4 regions of the Rahnella sp. CG8 genome follow, and region 3 is predicted to be linked to each of the others. Evidence: predicted binding sites of a transcription regulator. Region 3 holds the regulator's gene; each other region holds the start of a gene.

Region 1 (5,277 bases), on a different contig from region 3:
CTTTTTCGTGATTTCAGTGCCTTACGGCATGGTGACGAAGCAGATCCGCAGCGCCAGTGACGTGCCGGATTTGCTGGTGGATCCGATGAAATCCATGGCGGGTTTTATTGTGATGGTGTTCCCGCTGTCCCAGTTTGTGGCGTTTTTCAACTGGAGTAATATGGGGAAATTCATGGCGATCGGGCTGACGGATGTGCTGGAAAACTTAGGCATGACCGGCATCCCGGCGTTTCTCGGCCTGATTTTCCTGTCGGCATTGCTGTGTATGTTTATCGCCAGCGGCTCGGCAATCTGGTCGATTCTGGCACCGATATTTGTGCCGATGTTTATGCTGCTCGGTTTCCATCCGGCGTTCGCGCAAATCGTGTTCCGCGTCGCGGATTCTTCGGTGATCCCGCTCGCGCCGATGTCGCCGTTTGTGCCGCTGTTCCTCGGGTTCCTGCAGCGCTACAACAAAGAAGCGAAACTCGGCACCTATTATTCGCTGGTGCTGCCGTATCCGATTGTGTTTTTCGTGGTGTGGCTGCTGATGCTGGTGGGCTGGTATCTGCTGGGTCTGCCCATCGGTCCGGGCGTTTATCCGCATCTTTAACGGTCAGTGCAGACGCCCCATACGGCGCATGGCCCGGTGCCATGAGCCGTTTCTCACCGCCCAGCGCAATACCCCTGCAATGCAACGGGTGGCGAAACGAATCCTCCGGCGCTTCGGCGGGGAAAGGGAAATCCCCAGTTGGATTGCTGCCCACTCAGGCAATAATTCAATGCCAGCCTGAATCATCAGGCTGCCCACCGGCCTGGCCAGACGGCTCGGCGCGGGTGCATTCTGCAATAATCTTACCACTTCAAGCGTCCGTTCATCGCAGCGCAACTGCGGACGCATCGTCTGCAAATAAGCTTCTACCGCATCGACACTCTCCGGCACATTTGCCGCCCCCAGGCTTTTCGCCACACGGGAAAACTCCTGATAATAAAGGTTCTGATCGCTCAGGCTGAGCGCAGGATTGCGATAACGCAGATGCGATTGCAGGAAGCTGTACGCTTCGGCTACGTGCACCCAGACCAGTAAATCCGGATCGCTGGCCGCATAAGGCGTGCCGTAAGCATCGGTACCGGTCACCCGCAAATGAATGGATTTTACTTTTTCGATTAACGCGTTGGCGTCATTAACAGGCGCAAAAGTCGTCCCGGAAATGAACTGACTGGTGCGACGAAGTCGCCCGAGCATATCTTCACGAAATGAGGAATGATCCCAGACACCGGCAAGCGCCAGCGGATGAAGCATTTGCAGCAATAAGGCACTGACACCGCCACAAAGCATGGATGAGAAGTCTCCGTGAATTCGCCAGGTGATGCTTTGCGGACCAAACAGTCCCGGGTCACCCGGCGGATTCTCAAAGTCTATACCGCCTAACGCCAGGCCCGAAAGACTCAGCACCTGACGTTCTATTCTCTTTCTTAACAATTATCTTAACTCAGTGATTAATGTGCGGCTTTGCTGACAACCGTGGCTTTGGTCAGCTCCGGCCACAGGTTCATGACCACGTCAATCAGCCGGTTGAGTTCATCAGAACTTGCGCCGTCACGGGCCTGTACGGAGAAGCCCTGAATGGTGCAGGCCAGGTATTTCGCCAGCAGCGCGCTGTCAGTTACCGCAGTCAAATCACCGCTCTGTTTTTTCTTCTCGAAATATTCAAACAGAGTGCGTTCCTGCGAAAGGTGGCGCGCACGCAGCATTTCGGCAATATCCGCAGAAGATGAAGACATCCCGGATGATGCGCTGATCATAAAGCAGCCACTTGGCGTGTCGCAGTCGGTAAACAGCTCAACGATGGCACGCAGATAGCGCCCAACCGTATCCTCAACGGACAAATCTGTTCTGCTCAGTAAACATGAGCTCTTTTCGTAAAAGTTTTTCAGATAATGTTCAACGGCTGCGCGGAAAAGCCCTTCTTTGTTACCAAATTCGGCATACAAAGTTGGCGCTTTTGCACCGGTTGCTTCGACCAAATCGGCTAATGAAGTGGCCTCGTAACCATGGCGCCAGAATAAATTCAAGGCCTTGCTCAGAGCAGTTCCACGATCGAACTGTTTTGGGCGACCGCGACTTTTCCGGACCAAAGCCGTCTGTTCAGTGCTCATACACCCTCCTTCCATCACCATTGTGATTATGGTTATTAAAATAGTTATAGAAATAACTTAACGATCATTATTAAAAATAGTTGCGCACAAGTCCAGCGGAGTTTATCATTTAATTATCGAGCGATAAGAAAATCACTCAAACCCGCAAAGCTGCACAACTAAAACGCTTTTATAAGCCTTTTGCAGACAACACATTCAGGACGTAACATCATGAGTAACTTTAAAATCCTTCTTGCAGTTCTGGCATTAACCGCTGTACCGGTTGCCAATGTTGCCGCACAGCAGGTTATCATGATGCCTTTGCAGAGTCAGGAAGTGCGGATGGTCAATGTGACCGGTGACAGTAACTTCTGTAACCCGGCCACCTGTACGAACAAAAAAATCGAACAGGGCCGTATTCCTACTTCTCCCACTCAACCACCTGCGCCTTCAACCTCTGGTCATCAGCCCGCTTCTGTTTATTACTAATGACCACGGAGCCTGATGACAGACCGTCAGGGCAGGAATCACGATAAGGCGGCTTATGTCGCCTTATCTTTTTCCTGGCCGCCCCATGTTTTATCACCCTCGCTGGCCAGAACCAACCATTAACTTAGCGATCATTAAAGATTCATTCAGCAAAATTATGCATAAAGGATTTTCAATTCTTATCGCGAATCATTTTAAAAACATTCATTTAACAAAATGAAAACAAAAACCGCGTTTAGTGTGACATTCATCACAGCACGATTAGTTAACGTTCATTAAAAAAACATCTTGCACAAACTCTCAACACTCCCTATCATTTACTTATCGAACGTTAACTAATAACTAACGTTGACCCGAAACTGAGGTTCCTGAATAAGGCACCCCGAATAAAAAATTGACGAACAGGAATTAACATCATGAAAACTATCGCAATGACAATCGCAGCACTCACACTTGCTACCGCTTCTTTCTCTGCCCTGGCGGCGACTGAGGTTCAGTCTGTACCTGCGGGTGAACAAACTATCGGTACTGTCAGCGCCTCTTCAAACGGTGACCTGAGTACACTGCAGTCAAAACTGAACGCGAAAGCCACTGAAGCCGGTGCAAGCTCATACCGCATCATCGGTGCTTCTGGTGAAAACCATCTGTACGGTACTGCTGAGCTGTATAAATAAGGCCTGAAGATTTCGTTAGCAGATTGTTCCGCACAATAAGTTAACGATTAATAAATAAATGAGTTGCACAGAATGTGATCCAGGTCTAACATTTACTTATCAACTGTTAAGAAATAACAGTCGGACCTAATGATCACCTGCTGATAAACAGATAAAAAGGAAGACCATCATGAAAAATATCACTATGACTTTAGCTGCAATTGCGCTTGCTACCGCCTCATTCTCTACCCTGGCAGCGACTGAAGTTCAGTCTGCACCAGAAGGTCAACAAGCAATTGGTGTGGTAAGTGCTTCTTCAAGCAATGATTTATCAAGCCTGCAGAACAAACTGAATGCAAAAGCCAACGAAGCGGGTGCAAGCTCATACCGTATCATCGGCGCTTCAGGTGAAAACCATCTGTACGGTACTGCTGAGCTGTATAAATAAGCACAAGAATAAGCAATTTAAGGGTACAACAGCATTTAGTTAACGATTAATAAGCTAGATGTTGTATCGGACAGAAGACAGCTTTGCACATTAAATGAACGTTGATGACAACGCCTGGCAAAGCTCAAAAATACGAAATGAGGAAAATAACATGAAAAACGTAACAATGACTCTTGCTGCAATCGCACTGGCTACCGCTTCATTCTCGACTCTGGCAGCGACTGAAGTTCAGTCCGCACCGGCAGGTCAGCAGGCAATTGGTGTGGTCAGCGCAACATCAGGTAACAGCCTGAGCAGCCTGCAGGACAAACTGAATGCTAAAGCCAGCGAAGCCGGTGCAAGCTCTTACCGTATCATCGGTGCTTCAGGTGATAACCATCTGTATGGCACAGCTGAACTGTATAAATAAGCTGAAGTAAGCAGTAAAAAAGCAGTAAGCAGAAGAGGCGGCATTTGCCGCCTTTTTCGTGTCTGTGTTTTATGAAAAATTTCTCTGAATGCTCCCTGCCCGCCTGACCTTGTGCTACATTTTTCTCTTCTATTTCCTTAAGGCCCTCTTTCCCAATGTAACGAACTCTCATCACTGACAGTTTTTCTTCTCCCTGTTGCCTGCGGGCAATTCGGGGTTTCTGTTATTTCTGATGAGAATCTCTTTCATGAATTCGTTATTAATTGCGCTCATACGCGCACTGCGCAGCCATCGCTGGCTGCGGCTGCTGGGCTTTGCCTTTATTTTATCATCTCTGGGTAATGGCCTGACACAGGTGGTGGTTTTTGGTCAACTGCTGCGCTGGAACGCCTCCCCTGCTACGCTGACTTTCGCTTATATGCTGGCAACATTGCCCGGCTTTATCGGAAGTCTGTGGGGCGAACGCCTGTGCAGAAAAATGTCGCCGCTGCAGATTTTGATCCTGACCGAAATTCTCGGCATGGTGGCATTGATATTTCCGCTGTACGGCTTGCTGTCACACAATATTTCCGCGTTGCTGGCTGTTCAGTCTGCCGAGGCGTTGCTCAGCGGGATGAGTTATCCGGCGCTCACATTGTTATTCAAACGCGGGCTGAGTGTTGATGAGTTACCGGCAGCGACGGCAATGGAAACGCTGATCTTCGCGGCGCAGGTCATGCTCGGCACCGGCGCAGGGGTTTTGTTGTTCAATGTTGTTTCGCCACTCAGCATTCTGCTGCTTGATGCCCTGAGTTTTGCCGCATCTGCCATTTTGCTTCTGATCACCCGGAAAATATTTCAGGCCAGATGCGCCGACACAACGCCCGCTGATTCCGCCGTACCCGCGTCACTGCGCTGGAAAAATTACTCACCGCTACAGAAACGAAGCGTCTTGCTGCTACCGGCGCTCGCCGCCGTCGGTTCACCCGCGATGGCATTATTGCCCGCACTGGCGCAACAAATCCGCCCTGAAGAAGCCACAGGTCTGGCGCTCCCTTTGTTGTTCTCCCGTAGCCTGGGACAACTTTGCGGGCCGTTATTGCTCAATGCCGACAAACTCCGCCGTTACAGCGCCAGCAACGGACGGTTATTGCTATGCCTGATGTTGTTTCTGGGCGGAT
Region 2 (5,277 bases), on a different contig from region 3:
CAGCCGGGATCATTGCCGGACCTGCACTAAAATTATAAACCTGAGTCATTTCCCCTCACCACTTCTCTGAGACAGTCACATAGTAGTCACTAATTTAACGGTTTTATCATCCGAGACAAGCAGTCTGCAACGGTTATTGATGACGACCTGATAAACAGCGATGAGATGTTGATCACAAGGTTCATTCCTCCTTTTAACCCTGATTTTTCGGAATAATATGTGTAAGTACCGTCAAATTTCACACGGTATAACAGCGTGTTCAAACTCAAGCCTTTGACTTCACACAGCGATTACATTCTTAACACGAATACATGGAGCTAATGTGCAAAACCCCGTATCATTGCACGTTTTTAGCACGCTCAAAAGTGAACTCAATGACCCAAACTTTTATTCCTGGTAAAGACGCGGCGCTGGAAGACTCCATTTCCCGCTTCCAACAAAAACTCACCGATCTCGGCTTTAATATCGAAGAAGCTTCGTGGCTGAATCCGGTTCCCCACGTCTGGTCAGTGCACATTCGCGATCGCGACTGCCCGCTGTGCTTCACCAACGGTAAAGGTGCCAGCAAGAAAGCCGCACTGGCATCTGCTTTGGGTGAATATTTTGAGCGCCTGTCGACTAACTATTTCTTCGCTGATTTCTATCTGGGCAAAGAAATCGCTAATGGTGATTTCGTTCATTATCCGAATGAGAAGTGGTTCCCGCTTCCGGAAGACGACAGTCTGCCCGCCGGGATCCTGGATGAACGCCTGCACGCATTTTATGATGCCGATAAAGAACTGGTTGCCCGTGATCTGATCGACCTGCAATCAGGCAATCCTGATCGTGGTATCTGCGCTCTGCCATTTACCCGTCAGTCCGATCTGCAAACCGTCTATATTCCGATGAATATCATCGGCAACCTGTACGTTTCCAACGGGATGTCCGCGGGTAACACCGCCAATGAAGCGCGGGTTCAGGGGTTATCAGAAGTCTTCGAGCGTTATGTCAAAAACCGCATCATTGCAGAATCTATCAGCCTGCCTGAAATCCCCTCTGACGTTCTGGCACGCTATCCTGGGGTGGTGGAAGCCATCGCCAAACTGGAAGAAGAAGGTTTCCCTATTCTTTCTTATGACGCCTCGCTGGGCGGCAATTATCCGGTTATTTGCGTGGTTCTGTTCAACCCGGCGAACGGCACCTGTTTCGCGTCCTTTGGTGCACACCCTGATTTTGGCGTCGCACTGGAACGTACCGTGACTGAACTGTTGCAAGGCCGCAGTCTGAAAGACCTGGATGTCTTCACGGCGCCTACTTTTGACGACGAAGAAGTGGCTGAACACGCTAACCTTGAAACCCATTTCATCGACTCAAGCGGTCTGATTTCCTGGGATATGTTCAAACAAGACGCAGACTATCCGTTTGCAGACTGGAGTTTCAGCGGTACCACTGAAGAAGAGTTTGCGACACTGATGGCTATCTTCGATAAAGAAGATGCTGAAGTGTATATCGCCGATTACGAACATCTGGATGTATACGCCTGCCGCATTATCGTTCCGGGCATGTCTGACATTTATCCTGCCGAAGATTTATTGCTGGCGAATAACAGCATGGGCGCGCATCTGCGTGATCAGTTGCTGGCGTTGCCGGGCAGCGATCTGCCAAAAGAAACCTATCTTGAGATGATCACTCAACTCGACGATGAAGGTCTGGATGACTTTACCCGCGTTCGCGAACTGCTGGGGATCGCCAGCGGCAAAGACAACGGCTGGTACACGCTGCGTGTCGGTGAGCTGAAATCTATGCTGGCTCTTGCCGGTGGTGATTTGGATCAGGCGCTGACCTGGGCTGAATGGGCGCATGAGTTCAATTCCTCGGTGTACAGCGATGAGCGCAACAACTATTACCGTTGCCTGCAAACCCTGCTCCAGTTGTCTCTGGAAGAAGATCGCGAGCCAGCCCAGTACTACAATGCTTTTGTAAAAATGTATGGTCAGAAAGCAGTTGAGGATGCTTCGGCGGCCATCAGTGGAGAAGTCCGTTTCCACAGTCTGTTTGCAGTCGACCCTGAGCTGAAAGCCTTGCCAGCCCATCAGGCGCTGCTTGGTGCATACGAAAAGCTGCAAGTCGCCAAACGTCGTCACTGGTCGAAAGCCTGATTCACTGACACTTTGAAGCGATTAAAACCGACGGGATTTCCTGTCGGTTTTTTTGTTTATAAATTCGCTATCAGTTCACTATAAATCCTAAGCTTCTGCTGCTGTATTTGTCCGCAAAAGTTTGACTCGACCATCAAAATGACGTGTAATTCCGCGCGAAATAATACCCGCTTGTCATTTTTGCGAGAAAAATATAGCAATTATTTTATAAGTTAATTGAAAGTGAAATTTATAAAATCAAAATAACGATATTTATTAACACTGAATCCTTTGTATTAACTGAAATCTGAAAATAAACGCTTGCTTTCTCAACTTTATTTGCAAAAATTAAAATCTTTTTATTCGTTTATTTTCAATTAATTACCCATAAAACCACCCCTTTAGCAGTCCATTAAAAACCACCAAAAACCCCCTCATATGATCCACGTCAATTTTTACGTTATACTGCTTTGCTAGTATCTCGTTGCGCAGTGCATAGCCCTGAATAAGAGAGTTAATGTGAAAGCTGACAACCCCTTCGATCTCATTTTACCCGCCGCGACAGCGAAAATTGCTGAAGATGCTGGCGTTTATAAAGCCACCAAACAGCCGTTAAAAACATTCTTTTTAGCCATTACTGCTGGCGTCTTTATTTCTATTGCTTTTGCTTTTTATATCACCGCCACTACAGGCACCGGTACCGTCCCTTATGGCCTTGCAAAACTGGTTGGGGGCATCTGCTTCTCTCTGGGTCTTATGCTGGTTGTCGTATGTGGTGCGGACCTGTTCACGTCCACTGTACTTATCGTCATTGCGAAAGCCAGCGGTCGAATCACCTGGGGGCAATTGGCGTGCAACTGGGTCAATGTCTATATTGGTAACCTGGTCGGCTGCTTATTCTTTGTGGCTCTGATTTGGTTCTCCGGTGAATACATGGTTGATAACGGTTTGTGGGGACTGAACGTTCTGCAAACTGCTGATCATAAAATGCATCACACATTTATCGAAGCCGTATGTCTGGGGATCCTCGCAAATCTGATGGTTTGCCTGGCGGTATGGATGAGTTACTCCGGCCGCAGTCTGATGGATAAAATGTTCGCTATGATTTTACCGGTCGGCATGTTTGTCGCCAGCGGCTTTGAACACAGCATTGCTAACATGTTCATGATCCCTTTAGGCATCGTAGTGAAAAATTTTGCGACACCAGAATTCTGGCAGGCTGTCGGGGCAACACCGGCACAATTCGCAGAGCTGAATATCCCTAACTTTATCATAGACAATCTCATCCCTGTGACCATCGGTAACATCATTGGGGGTGGTTTGCTGGTAGGGTTAACGTACTGGGTCATATATCTTCGCGATGAGAAACACCACTGAAACAATGTGGCAGTCTTGTTACGACAGTTTTACACGTGATTTTTAAAGAAATCCAAATTAGAAGGTAGGTGCAAAATGTCCAAGCTCAATGAAAAATTGACCAACGCATGGCAGGGTTTTAGTGCTGGTGAATGGCAGAATGGCGTAAACGTCCGTGATTTCATTCAGAAGAACTACACACCGTATGAAGGTGATGAGTCCTTCCTGGCTGGCGCTACCCAAGCGACAACCACCCTGTGGGATAAAGTAATGGATGGTATCAAACTGGAGAACCGTACCAAGGCTCCAGTAGATTTCGATACCGACGTTGCCTCTACCATCACTTCGCACGATGCCGGCTACATCAACAAATCATTGGAAACTATCGTTGGTCTGCAGACTGACGCGCCATTGAAACGTGCCCTGATCCCATTCGGCGGCATCAAAATGGTGGAAGGTTCATGTAAAGTTTATGGCCGTGAACTGGATCCGGCACTGAAAAAAGTCTTCACTGATTATCGCAAAACCCACAACCAGGGCGTTTTCGATGTTTACACTAAAGACATCCTGAACTGCCGTAAATCCGGTGTTCTGACCGGTTTGCCAGATGCCTATGGCCGTGGCCGTATCATCGGTGACTACCGTCGCGTTGCACTGTACGGCATCGACTTCCTGATGGCCGACAAATACGCACAATTCCAGTCTCTGCAAGACGATCTGGAAAACGGCGTAAATCTGGAAATGACCATCCAGCTGCGTGAAGAAATCTCAGAACAACACCGTGCTCTGGGTCAGATTAAAGAAATGGCGGCTAAATATGGCTGCGATATCTCTGGTCCTGCGACCAATGCACAAGAAGCGGTACAGTGGACTTACTTCGGCTACCTGGCTGCAGTTAAATCTCAGAACGGCGCTGCAATGTCCTTCGGCCGCGTATCTACCTTCCTTGACGTGTTCATCGAACGTGATATCAAAGCTGGCAAACTGAACGAAGAACAAGCTCAGGAACTGATTGACCACCTGGTCATGAAACTACGTATGGTACGTTTCCTGCGTACACCGGAATATGATGAATTGTTCTCAGGTGACCCAATCTGGGCGACTGAATCCCTGGCAGGTATGGGCGTTGATGGCCGTACTCTGGTCACCAAAAGCAGCTTCCGCTTCCTGAATACCCTGTACACCATGGGGCCTTCACCAGAGCCGAATATGACCATTCTGTGGTCTGAAAAGCTGCCAATGAACTTCAAAAAGTACGCAGCAAAAGTGTCTATCGATACCTCATCTGTACAGTATGAGAACGATGACCTGATGCGTCCTGACTTCAACAACGATGACTATGCTATCGCGTGTTGTGTGAGCCCAATGGTTGTGGGTAAACAAATGCAGTTCTTCGGCGCTCGTGCAAACCTGGCGAAAACCATGTTGTACGCAATCAACGGCGGCGTTGATGAAAAAATGAAAATCCAGGTTGGCCCTAAAGAAGCGCCAATGATGGATGAAGTGCTGACCTATGACAAAGTCATGGATCGCATGGATCACTTCATGGACTGGTTGGCTAAACAGTACGTGACTGCGCTGAACATCATTCACTACATGCATGACAAATACAGCTACGAAGCATCGCTGATGGCTCTGCATGACCGTGACGTTTATCGCACCATGGCATGTGGTATCGCAGGTCTGTCAGTTGCTGCCGACTCCCTGTCCGCTATCAAATATGCAAAAGTGAGCACCATCCGTGACGAAGACGGCCTGGCTGTAGACTTCAAAATTGAAGGCGAATACCCACAGTTCGGTAACA
Region 3 (5,277 bases):
TCCCTTCGCTTTTTCACTGCGCGCTGTCGCGGGCACGGCGGACATGTTCTGGCGCATTAGTGTGTGGCGCAAAATGTCATCGCTGCGCGATTCCCGAATTTCAGGCTTCGAGCCATAGGTCTCGAACCGTTCATTCGGTGCCATTTTTGAGCACGCCAATCGACATTTCTAAAAGATAAAACCCTTCTGCTTTTGAATTTAGAATCCTGCGGGCGAATCAGAAATCTTGCTGAACGGAGCGGCTTCGAGACCAGTGGCTCGAAGACCGGGAGAAGGAACCGCAACGCGGCAAGATTTCAAGCCTGTCACCGCGGTTGCTGAAACATAGCCAGCAAGCGGAGCGCGTGTTGAAAAAGCGAGGAGGAATCCAAAGGAGGAAAAGCACTTTCCTCCTTTGGTCGGTTTCGGCGCGGTGAGTTAAGCGAGCTCGGCAATTGAGAAACCGAAACTTTCTCAATCCATTTTAAGCCGTCAGTGCGCGGTCCCCGCACTTGAGAAACCGAAATATTCTCCGATTAGCTTTAAAAAGCAGTCTGGCTGCAAGCCAGTAAAAAGGGGATTTGAAAGGGGTCTCCCCCTTCACGCCCGCCGCGTCAGCCAGATCCCATGATGCGGCCTCTGCTTCCACGCCAGTGACGAGATGGTATGCATCACGCTGAGATGTGAAATTACGCGCCGCAGATGGCGTTCCATTTCGGTCAGTGGCATATCCGGGTGAAGTTCCGGCGCATTAAACAGGTTGTTCTCGCTGCCCGGCCCGTCGTAGAGCAGTCGTTGCTGACAGCTTTGCAGCGCGATTTCGCAGGTCTGTAAATACTCCGTCGCCAGTTTTTCCGGCAGCATGTAATGCTCGCGGGCGAGGATCGTCATCGCGTTGATATGCTCAACCACAAACTGACTGTGCGTCACCCACAAACGCATATCCGCCAGATAATGTGAGTTAAAACCCGGCTCCTGCATCGCCTGATTTAGCGAAGTGAACAGCTTATTGTGCGCCTGATTGACCTGCATACGGGTGTACGCCAGTTTGGCGGTGTCGGGGCTTTCCTCGAGCAGCAGGCGGATAGCGTCCTGATAGATTTCCAGCGCCTGGTGTGCATTCTGGCGCAGCAAACCGCTTTGCCATTGTGGCCACAGCCAGATAGTGCCACCAAAGGCCAGCGCGCAGCCGATCAGGGTATCGACCAGTCGTGGTACCAGAAAATGCACGCCGTTCATCGCCAGCAATTGCAGGGTATACACTGCAGTCACCGTCATGCCGACCATCGCCAGTCCGTAGTTTTTGCGCAGAACGGTATAGGACAACAGGGTGATCAGCAGCATGCACAGCAGCGTGGTGCCTTCCGGCAGTTCCAGTTTGAGCAAGCCTGAGGCAATCAGCAATCCGGCCAGCGTACCGAGTGCACGGTGCTGGATCCTCACCCGCGTGGCGTTATAACCGTTCTGGCTGACCAACATGATAGTCAGCAAGATCCAGTAGGGTTTGGGCAAATTGAAGAACAGACCCAGACTGCTGCCAATCGCCAGAATAATGCCCAAACGTGCGGCATTACGCAGTGCCACGGATTTGAAGGAAAGATAGCTTTTCAGCGCGGGCCAGAAGGGCAAACGCGGCTGGGTGTTCATCAGGTCACGTTTGTACAACGGCCGCTGTGTGCGTAACAGACGGGCAATGCGGCTGAAATGGTAATAACAAAACTGACCTACCGGATTGTCCGGGTTGCGCGCGGCGATTTTCTCCAGCGCGGTCAGCTCATTGGCCATCGTAAAGCGCCCGGATAAACGGTGATAAAGAATATCGTCGGCAATCACCCGAAGACGGGTGGAAATCACCTGTGCATTTCGGCGGATAACCGCTTCGGCATGGCTTTCCTCCACCAGTTTCTGCACTTCTTCCGGCTGATGCAGGCTCACTGTAATGTGCTCCTGCAAATCGAGCGCTACCTGAAAACGCTGAAACAGCCGTTTATGGTGATGATGATGTCCGTGCTGGGGCAACATGTGTAATTGCTGATAAAGCAGGGCAATCAGGTCGATAACCTGCTGCTGGCGGGTTAGCAGTGGGGGTAACGCGGTTTCGGGATCGGTGTGTTGCGTCAGCAGGCTGTACTTGGCTTCGAAATAATCCGCGAGTTGAAGATAGAGCTGGCTGAGCGTTTCGCGCATCGGTTGTTCTTCCGAAATACGAAACCACGCCCAGTTAAACAATCCGTACCAGGCTGTGCCAGCGGCGAACAACACCGGGGCCTGCCACATCGGGCGCACGCCCACCATACTCAGCGTGAAGATAGTCGCCACCAGCGCACCGGGCAACAGGCGCGCATGCAGCGGGCTGATTTCACCGGTGACGCCGAGCAGTAACGCCAGCGACAGCATGATCAGCGGCAGCGGTATATGCCAGCTTTCGAGCATCAGTTGCAGCAGAAGGCTGCTCACGGCAAAGAGTGAACCGCCAACGAGCAGGCGTTTGAAAAAGCGTTTATGCGGGGTATCCAGACCGGCGATGTTACAACAGGCCGGGCAGAGGGAAAACAGCAGGCCCATTTGCAAATTGCCAAACAGCCAGCAAATGCCAACAGGTAAGCACAACACCAGCGTCTGGCGCAGCGCGTAGTTCACTTCAGGATGGTAAAACAGTCTTCGCCATAGCGTCATGGGTAAAGCTTAGCCCATAAAAAAGGCGCGACAGTGTTTTGCCGCGCCAATTTTTGAGGGATTAACGTGTGCCGTAAACGACAATCGTTTTACCGTGTGCGGAGATCAGGCTTTGATCTTCCAGCATTTTGAGAATGCGTCCGACTGTTTCACGTGAACAACCGACGATTTGGCCAATTTCCTGGCGGGTAATCTTGATTTGCATCCCGTCCGGATGGGTCATTGCATCAGGCTGTTTAGCCAGATTGAGCAAGGTTTGAGCGATACGACCGGTAACGTCAAGGAAGGCAAGGTTGCCGACTTTCTCTGACGTCACTTGCAGACGGTTGGCCATCTGCGCGGAGAGACGCATCAGAATATCCGGGTTAACCTGAATCAGCTGGCGGAATTTTTTATATGAAATTTCAGCCACTTCACAGGCAGTTTTAGCACGTACCCAGGCACTGCGTTCCTGACCTTCTTCGAAGAGTCCCAGCTCACCGATGAAGTCACCTTGGTTAAGGTAGGACAGTATCATTTCCTTGCCTTCTTCATCTTTAATCAGGACAGCAACTGACCCTTTCACGATGTAGTAAAGCGTTTCGGCTTTTTCACCCTGGTGAATCAGCGTACTTTTAGAAGGATACTTATGTATATGACAGTGAGACAGGAACCATTCAAGAGTCGGGTCTGTTTGTGGCTTGCCGAGAACCATTTGCTATTATCCTCTGTTGTTATCGCTGCCCAAAATCACAGGGCTCAGAGTTCCCTGTACGGCACTTCAAATCCAAAGCGCCCTTTCAGCATATAACTCTCCAGAAATGCTGCAAGCGGATGTCGGAGTGCAACAGCCTGTTTATTGCTGTCATCACCGTGGGTTCTGTACTTAAACCGCAAAAACCGTCACCGCAATTTACTGGAAAGTATGTTTCGGCTTTGTTTGTAGCACAGGTTTGAGATGCTGTCTTCTGTTGTCTCGCTTCAGCATGATGGCGATCGGGTTACGTTGCCAGATTTTAGGTGAAAGGGTACTCTGAGAGCAGATTTCGACAAGTTTATTCACCGGGAGAATAGTTCATGCATGCACGTGTCAAATGGGTTGAAGGACTGACATTTTTAGGTGAGTCTGCATCGGGTCATCAGATTTCAATGGATGGAAACGCGGGTGATAAAGCCCCAAGCCCGATGGAAATGTTACTGATGTCCGCAGGGGGGTGTAGTGCAATCGACGTGGTGTCAATTTTGCAAAAAGGTCGTAATGACGTGCGTGATTGTGAAGTGAAGCTGACCTCACAACGCCGCGAAGAAGCGCCGCGTCTGTTCACTCACATCAATCTGCATTTTATCGTCACCGGTAAGGATCTGACCGATAAGATTGTTGAACGCGCAGTCAGCCTGTCTGCCGAAAAATACTGTTCTGTGTCTCTGATGCTGGGGAAAGCGGCCACAATCACCCACAGCTTTGAAGTGATTGCAGCCGAATAAAGTTTACTCGATCTTCTTGCCTTCCATCAGGCGCTGCACCAGCGGCGCCATGATCAGCTCCATCGCCAGCCCCATTTTGCCGCCCGGCACCACCAGTGTTTTGATGTGCGAGATAAACGACCCTTGCAGCATGGCCAGCAGATACGGGAAATCGATGTCATCCAGTCCCTGAAAATGAATCACCACAAAGCTTTCATCCAGTGACGGAATGGCTTTGGCGGCAAACGGGTTCGAGGTGTCGATGGTGGGTACCCGCTGGAAATTGATGTGCGTGCGGGAAAACTGCGGGGTAATGTAATTGATATAGTCATCCATCGAACGCACGACGGAATCCATCACCGCTTCACGGGAATGCCCGCGCTCGCCGGTATCGCGCACCAGTTTCTGGATCCATTCGAGGTTGACGATAGGCACTACGCCGACCAGCAGGTCGACCTGCGCGGCAACGTCAATTTTGTCCGCCACCACACCACCGTGTAACCCTTCGTAAAACAAAATATCCGTCGGTTCCGGCAACGCCTGCCACGGCGTAAAGGTACCCGGCACCTGATTGTAGGGAACGGCTTCGTCATAAGTATGCAGATACTTACGTGAACGGCCAGTGCCTGTTTTACCGTATTCGATAAAGCTTTTTTCCAGCAAACCAAAGTCATTGGCTTCCGGCCCGAAGTAGCTGATATGACGTCCCAGATCGCGCGCCTTGCGTATTGCCGCATCCATTTCAGGACGGGTGAAATGATGAAAACTGTCGCCTTCCAGTTCCGCCGCACGCAAACCAAGCTGCTGAAATATTTTACGAAATGCCACGCTGGTGGTCGTGGTGCCTGCACCGCTCGAACCGGTCACGGCAATAACAGGATGTTTGGCTGACATAATGCGCTGTTCTCCATAAAGGTGATGCAGGCAGGCGAGACGCGGTCTTTTCTGTGGTCGAAGATCTGGCGTCAAGGCTGCGCATAATTAAGCCTATTGTTACCATATTTATTCGCGAAGCCAAAGAGGGCATCACTATTCTAAACCCGCCAGCAACGGTTGGATCAGCGGGTCTTTCTGGTGGAACAGAGAAACAATGTCATGCAGCGCCTTGCCTGTGTACTCCTTTTTCCACGCCAGACTGAGCGGGGAAGGGGCGCGCGGATAGCGGATTTGCCGGGCGAT
Region 4 (5,277 bases), on a different contig from region 3:
TGTATGTCTATTTCAAAGAGGGTGTGAAGCCGGTCGAACAACCGAATGTTGAAACTGCCCTGCCGTTCCCGTTCAACATGCGTATTGCGATGGCGGGCTGGAACATGATGTATCTTGACAGCACGCCGTTTAAGCCGGATCCGTCGAAAAGTGAGCAATGGAATCGCGGCGCTTATCTGGTGAACGGTGCCGGTCACTGTGATACCTGCCATACCCCCCGTAACCTGATGATGGGATCGGTGACGGATAAACCGCTGGCAGGCGGCATGGTCGGCCCGTGGTATGCGCCAAATATCAGTTCAGATCCGGTCAGCGGTATCGGCCACTGGTCGCAGGCGCAACTGGTGGAATACCTGAAAACCGGCCGTACCGCCGGGAAAAATCAGGCAGCAGGCGGCATGGCGGAAGCGGTACAGAACAGTCTGCAATACATGTCTGACAGCGATCTGAACGCGATTGCCTTCTACCTGAAAAACAGCACGCCGGTTCGCGACCCGCGTGATACGCAGGCGGCGGATACTTTTGGCAAACCGGTGAATGTGGAAGAAGGTTTACGCGGCGCACATCCGTTTAACGCCAATAAAACTATCGACAACGGTGCTGCACTGTTCAGCGGCTATTGCGCCAGTTGCCACCAGCCGGATGGCTCAGGCAGCGAAAATCAGGCTTATCCGTCGCTGTTTAACAATACGGCCACTGGCATGGGCAATGCCTCTAACCTGATTTCTGCCATTCTGTACGGCGTGGATCGTCAGGTTGGCGACCATCACGTGCTGATGCCGAAATTCGGCGTGGGATCCTATGTCGGTCAGTTAGACGACCAGCAAATTGCCGACATCTCCAACTACGTGCTGAAAAACTACGGCAACGCCGGTGTGCAGGTCAGCGCGCAGGATGTCGCGGTGTTACGGGCAGGCGGTCCGGTGACATTGCTGGCAAAACTGCAACCGTTCATGGCACCGGCGATGGTGGCTGGCGTAATTGTTCTGCTGGTGCTGATTTTCTGGCTTGGCCGGAAACGCAAAACCAAAGCAGCGTAATCCGTACACTGAAATGCAAAACGGCCCTGTTTGGGCCGTTTTTTATATGCGGATCTGAAAACTAACCGCGCCCGACCAGCGGCATGGCGCTCGCCATTACGGTCATGGTCAGCACGTTAGTGTCGAGCGGTAAACCGGCCATAAACGCCACCGCCTCACCGACGCGCTCCACCGGGATCACCGGTTCCTCAGCGATATGTCCGTCCGCCTGTATTCTGCCCGCCAGCGCTTTATTGCCCATGTCCGTCGCGGCGTTGCCGACATCTATCTGTCCGCAGGCAATGTTAAACGCCCGGCCATCCAGCGCGGTGGATTTGGTCAGACCGGTGATGGCATGTTTGCTGGCCGTGTAAGGCGCGGAATTCGGACGCGGCGACTGCGCCGAAATCGACCCGTTGTTGATGATACGGCCGCCCTGTGGCGATTGCTGTTTCATCAGTTTTACCGCCGCTTGTGTACATAAAAACGCGCCGGTGAGATTGGTATTGATCACCGACAGCCAGTCCTCCACCGGCAGTTCTTCGATTGGCACATCTTTCACGTTATTACCGGCGTTATTGAACAGCAAATCCAGACGTCCGAAGGTTTCGTGAATATCCTGAAACAGCGCGGCGACTGACTGCGGGCTGGTCACATCCAGCTGGCGCGCCACCGCCTGTCCCGGCGCAAACAGCGCAACGGCCCGCTCCAGCTTTTCTTTGTTTCGTCCGGCCAGAATCACGGTAAATCCAGTCGCTTCCAGCGCTTTCGCAGCGCTCAGACCGATACCGCTGCCCCCGCCAGTGATTAATGCGATTTTGTTCATTGAGCCTCCTATACCGCAGCTAACATGCCGCCATCGATAAATAAAAGATGACCATTCACAAAATCTGACGCCTTTGAAGATAAGTACACTGCGCCGCCCACCAGCTCTTCAGGATTGCCCCAGCGTGCAGCCGGCGTGCGTTTACACAGCCATTCGGAGAACTCTTTGTTATCGACCAGCGCCTGGGTCATGTCAGTTTTGAAATAGCCCGGCGCGATGCCGTTCACCTGAATATTGTAGCGTGCCAGTTCAACGCACATGCCACGGGTCAGCATTTTTACCGCGCCCTTTGAAGCGGCGTATGGCGTGATGGTGTCGCGACCCAGCTCGCTTTGCATCGAACCGATATTAATGATTTTGCCGCGCTCGCGTTGGATCATGTAACGCGCCACCGCCTGCGATACCAGGAACACAGATTTCTGGTTTACGGCAATCACGTCGTCCCAGTCTTTTTCCGGAAACTCGGTGAATTTATGACGACGCTGAATACCGGCGTTGTTTACCAGCACATCAATCGGCCCGATGGTGCTTTCGATATGATCAATCGCCTGATTCACCGCCTGACTGCTGGTGACATCAAATGAGACGGCATGGGCGATAAAGCCTTCAGCACGCAGGGCTTCGGCCGCTTTTTGCGTGGATTCCTGTTGTGTACCGTTAACGATAATTTCCGCGCCATGCTGCGCCAGCCCTTTCGCCAGCAGGAAACCCAGACCGCGCGTCGAGCCGGTAATCAGAATCTTTTTATTGTCCAGTGAGAAGAGATTTGTCATGACGTTGGCCTTATTGAACGCTGATTTAAAAAGTTAGCTTCACTACACCGGTTTACCCCGCGCTAAACTGTGATGCAGATCACCTGACGGAATGTTAAAAAACCCTGTTACTCCGGGTGTGATCATCATCATTTTGATAACAATCTCCGGCGCTTTCTGTTTCAATAACAAGGTATATTTGCAGGCCCAATCAGGAAAACTCCGCATGAGAAACCAGCGCGTGACACTACAGGACATCGCCCAACTGGCGGATGTCACGAAGATGACGGTGAGCCGTTTTCTGCGCACGCCGGAAAAGGTGTCTCCTGAAACCCGCGAACGCATCACGAAGGTGATGGAAGAAGTGGGATATCCGCTGGAAGAAGCCCGCGGACCGGCAAAAGCGCCGCGTATCGGCATTTTAGTGCCGTCATTTAACAACCAGATTTTCTCCGACTTACTGGCGGGCATTGAGTCGGTCACTTCCGCGCAGGGCTTTCAGACGCTGGTCGTCAATTACGATTACAGCAAAGAGCGCGAGGAAGAACACATCATTAATCTGCTCGGTTATCAGCTTGCCGGGCTGATCCTCACGGATTCCGTGCATACCCTGAAAGCCGATAAGTATCTGAATGCCGCAGAAATTCCTGTTGCGCAGGTGATGGATCTCGACGATCCGCACGGGCGGATTGCCGTCGGTTTTGATAACCAGCAGGCCGGTTACGATATGGCGAATACGTTGCTCGCCAGCGGCAAAGAACATGTGGTGTATTTCGGTTCGATGTCAGATGCCCGCGACCAGAAGCGTTATCAGGGTTACAGCCGCGCAATGGATGAACGCGGGCTGACGCCGGTGCATATCACGCCTAATAAAGTGTCGTCGGTATCTATCGGTGCGGGCATGCTGGCCATGGCGCGTCAGTTATATCCGCAGACCAACGCTATTTTGTGTACCAATGACGATATTGCCGTCGGCGTGTTACAAGAATGTATCAAACAGGGGATCCGCGTCCCGCAGGATATGGCAATTTCCGGTTTCCACGGGCTGGATATCGGCCTCGCCACTACACCATTATTAGCCAGCGTGATCACCCCGCGCTTTGAGATGGGGAAAGTGGTGGCAGAGATATTGCTCAAAAAAATCAGGAACCTGCCGACGATCGAAAGGGTGGATTTGCATTACCGTATTTCCCTCGGCGGCACCATTTAATCCTCCTTTCCCGTCCATTTCTCCCCCTTCGTCCTGCACGCCAACTCCGGTGCAGGATCACGTAAGTGGTAACACCTTTTCTTAACATAATTCAACGTGACTCCTGTCACGAAATACTTTCCTCAAAATGCTTTTATTAAGCCATCACCGGTTACAGGCACACAGAGGAAAGAATATGGATAATAAGATTCCTAAGGCTCGCTGGCTTCGAGTAATAACGCCAATCCTTATCGCTTGCATTATTTCCTTCATGGACAGGGTCAATATTAGTTTCGCCATGCCCGGCGGGATGGACGCGGAGTTAGGGATTACCGCTTCAATGGCCGGTCTGGCCGCCGGTATCTTCTTTATCGGCTATTTATTCCTGCAGGTGCCGGGCGGCAGCCTGGCGGTACACGGCAGCGGACGGAAATTCATTGCCTGCTCATTGATTGCCTGGGCGGTGATCTCCATCCTGACCGGCTTTATCACCAATCAGTATCAGCTGTTGTTCCTGCGCTTTGCGCTGGGTGTGGCAGAAGGCGGGATGCTGCCGGTGGTGCTGACGATGGTCAGCAACTGGTTCCCTGATAAAGAACGTGGCCGCGCCAATGCTTACGTGCTGATGTTCGCGCCGCTCGGCGGGATGATCACCGCGCCGTTGTCCGGTTTGATTCTTGATACGCTCGACTGGCGCTGGTTGTTCATCATCGAAGGGGCATTATCTTTCGTGGTGATGATTTTCTGGTGGTTCACCATCAGCGACCGTCCGGAAGAAGCGAAATGGCTGTCAGAGCGTGAACGCGACTATCTGGTGACGGAACTGAACCGCGAACGCGAAGCCCTGAAAGCCCTGGCGCCGGTAAACAATGCGCCGCTGAAAGAGGTGTTCCGTAACAAGTCTATCGTCAAACTGATCATCATTAACTTCTTCTATCAGACCGGGATTTACGGCTATACCTTGTGGCTGCCGACCATCCTGAAAAACCTGACCGGCGGTGACATGAGTTCGGTGGGTATGCTGGCGATTATCCCTTACGTCGGCACCATGCTGGGGATCCTGGCGATGTCGGTGCTGTCGGATAAAACCGGTAAGCGTCGTATGTTTATCGCCCTGCCGCTGTGTGGTTTCGCAGCTTGTCTGGCGGCCTCTGTCGCATTTGGCCATAACATCATGGCGGCCTACGGTTTCCTGGTCGGTGCCGGTTTCTTCCTGCAAGCCGCCACCAGCGCCTTCTGGACCATTCCGGGTAAAGTCACCACGCCGGAAGTGGCAGGCAGCGCACGGGGTGTGATCAACGGTCTGGGGAATCTGGGCGGTTTCTGCGGTCCGTATCTGGTCGGCGTGCTGGTCAGTCTGTACGGCCAGAGCACCGCGATTTATGCGCTGGTAGCCTCATTGCTGATTGCTGCGGCGGTCACCACCCTGCTGCCAAAAGAGTGCGACATGGCGCTGGTGCCGGGTGCGAAAGCCAAAGCCATGGCGGATGA

The links. Region 3 encodes CRP, which controls carbon source genes, mostly activating them, when cyclic AMP is high. Its sites were predicted from a motif close to ATGTGANNNNNNTCACAT; they were not measured.
Region 1: the regulator CRP is predicted to act here: its motif matches at 3,354-3,371, upstream of bhsA (multiple stress resistance protein BhsA).
Region 2: the regulator CRP is predicted to act here: its motif matches at 2,554-2,571, upstream of focA (formate transporter FocA).
Region 4: the regulator CRP is predicted to act here: its motif matches at 2,735-2,752, upstream of idnO (gluconate 5-dehydrogenase).

What each region holds. Positions count from the first base shown of each region.
Region 1 covers NZ_JABAED010000007.1:67,356-72,632, forward strand. The annotation lists gene abgT (p-aminobenzoyl-glutamate transporter) at 1-592, shown strand, start outside; gene HGO41_RS08790 (oxygenase MpaB family protein) at 596-1,462, opposite strand; gene HGO41_RS08795 (TetR/AcrR family transcriptional regulator) at 1,480-2,139, opposite strand; gene HGO41_RS08800 (hypothetical protein) at 2,350-2,607, shown strand; gene bhsA (multiple stress resistance protein BhsA) at 3,024-3,281, shown strand; gene bhsA (multiple stress resistance protein BhsA) at 3,451-3,708, shown strand; gene bhsA (multiple stress resistance protein BhsA) at 3,860-4,117, shown strand; gene HGO41_RS08820 (MFS transporter) at 4,365-5,277, shown strand, end outside.
Region 2 covers NZ_JABAED010000002.1:147,304-152,580, forward strand. The annotation lists gene serC (3-phosphoserine/phosphohydroxythreonine transaminase) at 1-49, opposite strand, end outside; gene ycaO (30S ribosomal protein S12 methylthiotransferase accessory factor YcaO) at 375-2,138, shown strand; gene focA (formate transporter FocA) at 2,637-3,494, shown strand; gene pflB (formate C-acetyltransferase) at 3,570-5,277, shown strand, end outside.
Region 3 covers NZ_JABAED010000008.1:179,872-185,148, forward strand. The annotation lists gene HGO41_RS10290 (YccS/YhfK family putative transporter) at 580-2,655, opposite strand; gene crp (cAMP-activated global transcriptional regulator CRP) at 2,717-3,349, opposite strand; gene HGO41_RS10300 (OsmC family protein) at 3,712-4,119, shown strand; gene HGO41_RS10305 (phosphoribulokinase) at 4,123-4,992, opposite strand; gene allS (HTH-type transcriptional activator AllS) at 5,128-5,277, opposite strand, start outside.
Region 4 covers NZ_JABAED010000002.1:320,278-325,554, forward strand. The annotation lists gene HGO41_RS03360 (c-type cytochrome) at 1-1,040, shown strand, start outside; gene HGO41_RS03365 (SDR family oxidoreductase) at 1,102-1,845, opposite strand; gene idnO (gluconate 5-dehydrogenase) at 1,854-2,618, opposite strand; gene HGO41_RS03375 (LacI family DNA-binding transcriptional regulator) at 2,824-3,807, shown strand; gene HGO41_RS03380 (MFS transporter) at 3,983-5,277, shown strand, end outside.